Regions from separate parts of the Streptomyces violaceusniger Tu 4113 genome, predicted to be linked through region 2. Evidence: riboswitches for the same ligand, from Rfam matches in the RefSeq annotation. Region 2 holds a riboswitch; the other holds the start of a gene.
The links. A riboswitch is a leader RNA that binds a small molecule or an ion and turns the genes downstream of it on or off. The one in region 2 is predicted to bind thiamine pyrophosphate.
Positions count from the first base shown of each region.

Region 1: another riboswitch for thiamine pyrophosphate. It lies ahead of thiO (glycine oxidase ThiO); the one in region 2 lies ahead of STRVI_RS08520 (thiamine ABC transporter substrate-binding protein).

Region 1 is NC_015957.1:8,222,605-8,227,013, reverse strand. Features, by position in the region: gene STRVI_RS33630 (thiazole synthase) at 1-417, opposite strand, end outside; gene thiS (sulfur carrier protein ThiS) at 426-626, opposite strand; gene thiO (glycine oxidase ThiO) at 623-1,798, opposite strand; TPP riboswitch at 1,856-1,969, opposite strand; gene STRVI_RS33615 (NAD(P)/FAD-dependent oxidoreductase) at 2,396-3,577, shown strand; gene STRVI_RS33610 (Rv2175c family DNA-binding protein) at 3,680-4,045, shown strand; gene thiE (thiamine phosphate synthase) at 4,268-4,409, shown strand, end outside.
Region 2 is NC_015957.1:1,893,142-1,897,550, reverse strand. Features, by position in the region: gene STRVI_RS08525 (ABC transporter permease) at 1-746, opposite strand, end outside; gene STRVI_RS08520 (thiamine ABC transporter substrate-binding protein) at 842-1,915, opposite strand; TPP riboswitch at 1,911-2,015, opposite strand; gene rlmN (23S rRNA (adenine(2503)-C(2))-methyltransferase RlmN) at 2,089-3,195, opposite strand; gene STRVI_RS08510 (YdcF family protein) at 3,783-4,409, opposite strand, start outside.

The sequences.
Region 1 (4,409 bases), 6.3 Mb from region 2:
CAGGGTGCGCTCGTCGGCGACCACCTCCAGCTTGACCCAGTCCGTGCCCAGGGCCTCCCGGGCGAGGCGGGCGGTGAGCACGGCCTCACCGGCGGTGAAACACCCGGCGGTGTTGGGGAGTGGGCGGATGCCGTGCCGGTTCAGTACGGAGAGCACCGACCCCTGCACCGTGGGGTCGAGCCGCCGCATCGCGACGGTCGTCAGCTCGGTGCCGGAGGCCAGCAGCGAGCGCTCCAGGATCTCCAGGCTGGGAGCGCCGCCGGTGCCCATGATCAGGCGGGAGCCGAAGTCGGTCCCGGCGATGGTGAGCGGGTCGGGGGTGGCGAGGGGCGCGCGGCCAGGGGCGTTCGGGGCGGTGGTGACGGGTGTGGCGGCAGTAGCGGCAGTAGCGGCCGTGGTGGTCGTGGTGGGAGCCATGGGTGGGGTCAGCCTCCTTGGACCGCGGTGAGGACCTCGACGCGATCACCGTCGCCGAGCGGGGTCGCGGGCCATTGGGTCCGTGGGACGACCGTCTCGTTGACGGCGGCGGCGACGCCCGAGGGCGCCTGGGTGAGGGTCGCGACAAGCCGGTCGAGGGTGGTCCCGTCCGGGACCTCGCGGGGCTCGCCGTTGACGGAGACGGTCATGGGTGCTGCTCCTGTGCTGGGGAGGGTGTGGCTGCGGGGGCCGCGAAGCGCCGCGGGGTGAACGGCCGGGCCTCCGGCGGGAGTTCTCCGCTCGTCAGCGCCTCGGCCATGACATCGCCGGTGATCGGGGTGAGCAGGACGCCGTTGCGGTGGTGGCCGGTGGCCAGCAGCAGCCCCGGCAGCGCGGTCGGGCCGAGCATCGGGGCGTTGTCGGGGGAGCCGGGGCGCAGCCCGGCGCAGGTCTCCACCAGCGGCAGTTCGGTGATGCCGGGCACCACCTCATGGGCGTCCCGCAGGAGTTCGTACACCCCGCCCGCGGTGACCGTGGTGTCCCAGCCCAGCTCCTCGCTGGTCGCGCCGATGACCAGCTCGCCGTTCTCGCGCGGCACCAGGTAGACCGGCCCGCCGCGCACCACGGCCCGTACGGTCCGGGAGAGGAACGGTGCGTACCGCTCGGGCACCGACAGCCGCAACACCTGCCCCTTGACGGGTCGTACGGGCGGCAGGACGTCGTCGGGAACGCCCGCGAGCCGTCCGCTGAGGCTGCCGCCGGCCAGTACGGTCCGCTCGGCGGCCAGGCGCGTACCCCCGGTCAGCTCGATCCCGGTGGCGCGGTCGCCGTCCAGCAACAGCCGCTCCGCACGGGCGCGGTGGAAGGCGACCCCGGCCCGCTCGCACGCGGTGAGCAGCGCCGCCGCCAGCCGTCGCGGGTCCACCTGGTTGTCGCCGGAGACGCGCAGCCCGCCGTGTACGCCCGGCGCGAGCATCGGTTCCAGTCGGCGGCATTCACGCCCCGTCAGCCACTCGGACTCCAGCCCGAGCCCCTGCTGGAACGTGTGGAGCTCGCGCAGATGGGCGCGGTCGTCGGCGTCGAACGCCACGGCGAGCGTGCCGCAAGAGCGGTGACCCACGTCCTGGCCGCTCGCCTCCTCCAGCTCGGCCACGAAGTCCGGATAGCGGTGCGCGGAGGCCAAGTTGAGCCCGAGCAGGGTCTGCTCGCCGTAGTGGAGCTCGGTGACGGCGGCCAGCATCCCCGCCGCCACCCAGGCGGCTCCGCCGCCGGGCGCCGGGTCGGCGAGGGCGGTGCGCAGCCCCCGCTGGGCCGCCCGCCAGGCCGTGACCAGGCCGATGATGCCGCCCCCGATGACGAGGACGTCGTACGGTCCGCCCACGGATGGTCGGTGGCCAAGCCCAGAGGTGTGTGGTCCGTCTTCGTGACCTGGTGCGTGCGTGGACACGCTGCCCCTCCCTTCGCCGGCATGACCCGGATCAGGTTCGTACGGTCGGAGGCCGTTTCAGCCTCCCTCTCAGCCCGGTACGTCCGGGCTCCCGCGAGTGCTCTGCCCCGCCACCCTAGTACGGGCCCGAATCGCCCGAAACCCCGACCACCCACCAGACCACCAGCCCCCACCGGGTTCCCACCCCACCCCCTCCAGCACCCCACCCGAGGCTCCGGGTTCCGTCCTTGGCAGTGGTGTAGGGGTTCTACCTGATCCGGGGGTCGGCGGAAGCCGAGCCGCACCCCGCCGGGAGCCGAGCCGCACCCCGCCGAAAACCAAGCGCACCCCCGCCGGAGCCACCCGGCCCCCAAGGACCCAAGACGGGCCAGACCCCCCCACCGCCCCACCCCTCTGTGCCCGAGATCTCCCCTCGCCCTCTGCGGTCCGCCCCACCAGCCGCAATACAGTGATCGTGTGAGCGATGAGACGACGACGAAGCCGTCCTCGAGCGGCGGCGGCGAACAGCGGGTGGTGATCGTCGGAGCGGGCATGGCGGGGGTGCAGACCGCCGTCGCGCTGCGCGAACAGGGCTGGGCGGGGGAGATCGTCCTGCTGGGCGCGGAGACCCACCAGCCCTACGACCGGCCGCCGCTGTCCAAGGCCGTGCTGCTCGGCAAGGCCGAGGGATCCACGCTCGACGTGGACTTCGCCGGGCTCGGCATCACGTTGCGGCTCGGCGTCCAGGTCACCGGGCTCCGTACGGACAAGCGGCTGGTCGAGACCGCGACCGGAGAGCTCCCGTACGACGTCCTGGTGATCGCCACCGGCGCCGAGCCGGTCCCGCTGCCGGGCAGCGAGGGCGTGCCCGGCGTCCATCTGCTGCGCACCCTGGACGACGCGGTGCGGCTGCGCCCGGTGCTCGCCCGGCAGCGCGAGATCGCGGTCGTGGGGGCGGGCTGGATCGGCGCGGAGTTCGCCACGGCGGCGCGCGAGGCGGGCTGCGCCGTGACCGTCGTCGAGGCCGCGGACCGGCCGCTGGCGGGCGCCCTCCCGGCCGAGGTCGCGGCCCCCATGGCGGCCTGGTACGAGGACTGCGGCGCCCGGCTGGTGACCGGCGCCCGGGTGGCCTCCGTGGACGAGAGCGGGCTGGTGCTCGGCGACGGCACCCGGCTGCTGGCGGGCGCGGTGGTCGTCGGGATCGGGGCCCGGCCGGCGACGGACTGGCTGGCGGGCTCGGGCGTGGAGCTGGCCGAGGACCGCTCCGTCGCCGCCGACGACCGGCTGCGCACCTCGGCGCCGGACGTCTACGCGGTCGGCGACTGCGCCTCCTTCCCGTCCGCCCGCTACGGCACGCGGCTGCTGGTGCACCACTGGGACAACGCGCTGCAGGGGCCGCGCACCGTCGCCGCCAATGTGGTGGGCAGCCGGACGGCGGCCCACTTCCCCGGCGCGGTCTACGACCCGGTGCCGTATTTCTGGTCCGAGCAGTTCGGGCGCTTCGTGCAGTACGCCGGGCACCATTCGGAGGCCGATGAACTGGTCTGGCGCGGCGATCCGGCCGGTGCCGCCTGGTCGGTGTGCTGGCTGCGCGAGGGCGCCCTGGTCGCCCTGCTGGCCGTCGGCCGTCCGCGCGATCTGGCCCAGGGGCGCAAGCTGATCGAGCGCGGTGCCCGGCTGGACCGGACGCGGGCCGAGGACCCGTCGGTGCCGCTGAAGTCGGCCGTCCGCTGACCGGCCGGCGGACTGCTGTGCGGGGCGTGTGGGACGGGCCGGGCGGCCCGCGCGGCGGACGCCCGGCTACCCACTGTCAGTCCCAGATGGCAGGCTTGTTCCGTGACCGAGATTGACGCAAAGATCGATGCTCTCGTCCCCGCCTGGCTCACCCTCCCCGATGTCGCCGAGCGACTCGGTGTAGAGGTGACGCGCGTCCGGCAGCTCGTCAAGGAGGGCCAGCTGATCGCGGTGCGCCGTGGCGAGAACAGGGTGCTTCAGGTGCCCGAGGAGTTCATCGCAGACGGAAAGGTCGTCAAGGGCCTCGTGGGGACCTTGACGCTGTTGAAGGACGACGGCTTCAGCGACGAAGAGATGCTGGAGTGGCTCTTCACCCCCGACCCGAGCCTGCCCGGCACCCCGGCACGGGCCCTGGGCGAGAATCGCGGTACGGAAGTGAAGCGGCGTGCGCAGGCGCTCGCCGTCTGACGCCGCTCCCGTCCAGCTTTCGGCGGCCTTCCGTACGGGGCTCCTACAGCGCCCGTACGGGGGGTGTACAGGGCTGGTCGCTCTCGCGTTTTCGCCGCCGTTGTCGCATGTAGTCGCCGTTTTCGCACGTCATCGCACGTAGTCGCGTGTTGTCGCACACGGCGTACGGGCCGGGCTCCGCGCACGGCCCGTACGCCGCCGACCCTCCGGGGGTACCGAACCATGTCCACCACCGCCACCGCGCATGAGCCGCTGGCCGATGCCCGCCTCTATCTGTGCACCGACGCACGGAAGCGCCAGGGCGACCTGCCGGAGTTCCTGGACGCCGTCCTGGCGGCGGGGGTGGACATCGTCCAGTTGCGGG
Region 2 (4,409 bases):
GTCCACGCGTGCAGGGCCAACACGGCCGCGACCGCGGCGAACTGGACGAGGGTGAGCACCGCCGCCGTGGGCAGGTCGAGCAGTTGCGCGGTCTCCCGGTAGATCGCCACCTCCAGGGTGGCGTAGCGGGGGCCGCCGAGGATCTGGATCACGCCGAAGGAGGTGAAGGTGAACAGGAACACCATCAGCGCGGCGGCGGCGACTGCTGGGGCCAGCGCGGGCAGCGTCACCCGGCGCCAGGCCGAGAGCCGGCTCGCGCCGAGCACCCGCGCGGCCTCCTCCTGGCGCGGGTCGAGCTGGGCCCACAGCCCGCCGACAGTCCTGACGACGACCGCGTAGTTGAAGAAGACATGGGCCAGGAGGATCGCCCAGACGGAGGTGTCGAGCCGCACCCCCCACAACTCGTCCAGCAGCCCGCCCCGGCCGAGCAGGGCCAGGAAGGCGGATCCGGCGACGACGGTCGGCAGGACGAACGGCACGGTCACCACGGCCCGCAGCAGCCCCTTGCCGGGGAAGTCGAAGCGGGCGAAGACATAGGCGCCGGGCAGCGCGACCGCGAGGGTGAGGGCGGTCGACGCGACCGCCTGCCAGCAGGTGAACCACAGGACGTCCAGCGTCGCCGGGTCGGTCAGCACCTCGGCGATCCGGCCGAACCGCCACTGCCCGCCGACGCGCAGCCCCCGGGTGACGATGGCGGCCACGGGATAGGCGAAGAAGACCGCGAAGAAGGCGAGCGGCACCGCCATCAGGGCGAGTCGGAGGGCGAGCGCGCGACGGCCGCCGCCGTCTGCCCTGTCGGCCTTACGGTGGCCGTCGGCCGTCTTACGGTTCTCGCCGGGCTCTACAGGACGAGCGAGGACCATGTCTTGACCCACGGCTCACGGTTCTTGGCGATCTTCTGCGGCGCCAGGGTGGCCGAGTCGGCGATCCTGACCCCGTACCGGGTGAACAGCTCCGGCAGCTTGGCGTCCTCGCGCGCCGGGTTGACGTACATGTTCAGCGGGACGTCCTCCTGGAACCGCTTGCTCAGCAGGAAGTCCAGGAGCGCCTTGCCGCCCTTGGTGTTGCCCGCGCCGTTCAGCAGCCCGGCGAACTCCACCTGCCGGAAGCAGGTGCCCGTCGCCACCCCGGTGGGGGCCTTGGCGGGCTTGGTCTTGGCGTCGGCCACCTCGGCCGGCGGGCTCGAGGCGTAGGAGACGACGAGCGGCCGGTCGCCCTTGCCGCCACCGGCCGAGCCGGAGAACCGGTCGTAATAAGCCTGTTCCCAGCCGTCGACGACCTCGACGCCGTTGGCCCGCAGCTTCTTCCAGTAGCCCTTCCAGCCGTCGTCGCCGTACTTGGCGGCCGTGGCGAGGAGGAAGCCGAGACCGGGGGACGAGGTGGCCGCGTTCTCGGTGACGAGGAGGTTCTTGTAGGCGGGCTTGGTCAGGTCGTCCAGCGTCCGGGGCGGCGCCAACTTCTTGTCGGCGAAGTACTTACGGTCGTAGTTGACGCAGATGTCGCCGAAGTCGACGGGGGTGACACGGTGCTCGGCCCGGTCGAGCTGAAGGGCCGCCGGGACCTTGTCGAGACCCTTCGCCGTGTAGGGGGTGAACAGGTCGTTGTCGAGCGCCCGGGAGAGCAGGGTGTTGTCGACGCCGAAGAACACATCGCCCTGGGGGTGACCCTTGGAAAGGATCGCCTGGTTGACGGCGGCTCCGGCGTCGCCCCCGGCCTGCACCCGCACCTTGTAGCCGGTCTCCTTGGTGAACTCCTTGAGGACCGCCTTGGAGGCCGCGAACGAGTCGTGCGTGACCAGGGTGACCGTCTTGGAGTCCGCGCCGCTCTTGGAATCCTCGCCGCAGCCGACGAGCGCGCCCAACGCCAGTGAGCCGAAAAGGGCGGCTGAGATGGCACGCCGAAGCTGGCTGTTCATGGTGATGCTGACTCCCTACGCCGGTATGACCCGGATCAGGTCCGAGGGTCTGCGGCCGTGCCGCACTCTCAGCGCTCTGAGCGCTCCCCTGTCGGAATGTTCACTTGTACGGATATTCAGTTTTACGACCATCGCATGATGCAACGATGCCCAGGCACCGTATCAGCCGGTCCTCAGCGCTCCGAAGCCGCCAGCTGCCCGCAGGCCCCGTCGATCTCCTGGCCACGGGTGTCCCGGACGGTCACCGGCACCCCGTGGGCCTCCAGGGCCGCCACGAACGCCTTCTCGTCCTCGGGCCGGGACGCCGTCCACTTGGAGCCGGGCGTCGGGTTGAGCGGAATGAGGTTCACATGCACCCGGCGGCCCTTGAGCAGCCGGCCGAGCAGATCGGCGCGCCACGCCTGGTCGTTGATGTCCTTGATCAGCGCGTACTCGATGGAGACCCGGCGGCCGGACTTCTCCGCGTACTCCCACGCGGCGTCCAGGACTTCGCGCACCTTCCAGCGGGTGTTGACCGGCACGAGGGTGTCACGCAGCTCGTCGTCGGGCGCGTGCAGCGACACCGCGAGCCGGCACTTGAACCCCTCGTCGGCGAACCGCAGCATCGCCGGCACGAGGCCGACGGTCGAGACGGTGATCCCGCGCTGCGACACCCCGAGGCCGTCGGGCTCGGGGTCGGTGAGCCGGCGGATGGCGCCGACGACGCGGTTGTAGTTGGCCAGCGGCTCGCCCATGCCCATGAAGACGATGTTGGACAGCCGGGCCGGCCCGCCAGGGATCTCACCGTCGCGGAGGGCCCGCATCCCGTCGACGATCTGGTGCACGATCTCGGCGGTGGACAGATTGCGGTCCAGCCCCGCCTGGCCGGTGGCGCAGAACGGGCAGTTCATCCCACAGCCCGCCTGTGAGCTGATGCACATGGTGACCCGGTCCGGGTAGCGCATCAGAACGGACTCCACGAGCGTGCCGTCGAAGAGCCGCCACAGGGTCTTGCGTGTGGTGTCGTCGTCGCAGCTGATGTGCCGCACCACGCTCATCAGCTCCGGCAGCAGCCCGGCGGCCAGCTTCTCGCGCGCGGCGGCCGGTATGTCGCTCCACTGTGCGGGGTCGTCGACGTAGCGCGCGAAGTAGTGACGCGACACCTGACTGGCCCGGAAGGGCTTCTCCCCGAGGGCGGCGACGGCCTCCCGGCGCTCGGCGGGTGTGAGGTCGGCAAGATGCCGCGGGGGCTTCTTGGCCCCACGCGGCGCGGCGAAGGTGAGTTCTCCGGGCTTAGGCATGGTTCACCCAGTGTCGCAGATCAATTCGCGTGACCTGCGGCGGACGGTCGGGATACCCGTCGTCATTGGTCGCCATCTGTCATCGCTGATCCCCCTCGGACGGCCCAGAGACGGCCCGAGCCTTCCCCACTTCCTCAACCCACCACCCTCCCCAGCTCCCATCCCGTCGCCGTCGTCCCACACACCGTGGAGCGGGCGTGGTTCAGGGGCGTCAAGGTGGAGCGCGCCACTGTACGAACGACCTTGACGCCCCTGGGCCGCGTCTGCTCGGCTCTGCCTGGGACGACGGTGACGGGATGGGAGCTCCCGCGCACGCCACGATGGACCTGCGGGCGCAGACGGAGCCCCCGCCATCCCGGAGCCTAAGCGCCCCCGCCGGAGGCACGCTCTCTGGCCTGAGGCTGGCCGATCAGGTCTCAACACTCGGCCCCCGGCCTCCTCGCCTGTGGGCGCGCGTCGGCGGACGGTGCGCGGCGCGGGCCGGAGGCAGGAGCAGAGCGCGACCGGGAGCCGGGAGCGCGCCCGGCGAAGCGGAGCGCAGCCGGGGGCCTTGATGAGGTAGAGAAACCTGTAACAACCCGCCGCCGCTACAGGCTGGCCTGGGCCTCTCCCGTGTCGACGGGCAAGAGGCGACTCGTGAACCCTTCGTGGCACAGCCGCTCGTACGCCTCAGCCACGTCGGCCGGTGTCGGCTGGCTGATCATGAATCCCTGGTCCGGGTAGACCAGCAACCGCTGGAGCGCGCCGACAAGCATGTCGATGACTAGGCGGGGGTCCTGGATGGAATCGACGTACTCACTGAGCGTCATCGGGGTGGACGCACTGACGATCTCGACTTCCGGCCAGAGCTTGCGCGCTGTGGCGTACGACCGTCGTTCCTCGTACGGCTTGCTGATCAGCAGTACGGAAGAGACATCGATACCGGATTCTTCAAGCAGCGCCTTTGAGAAGCGGATGTTCTCGCCGGTATTCCTCGCGTGAGGCTCCAGAAGTACGGCCGAGCTAGGGACCCCAAGCTCCAGCGCCCGCTCCCGGTAGTGGACTGCCTCCCCCCGGGGCATGCGCTCCCGGGTTGTCGGACTGGTGGCCCCCGTGAACACGAGGAGCGGAGCCATACCGCGTTCGTACAGGTCCACGGCTGTATCGGCTACGCCTAGGTCATGGCTGCCTAGGCCGATCGCGACCGAACAGGGCTTCGGGGCGTGATGCATCTG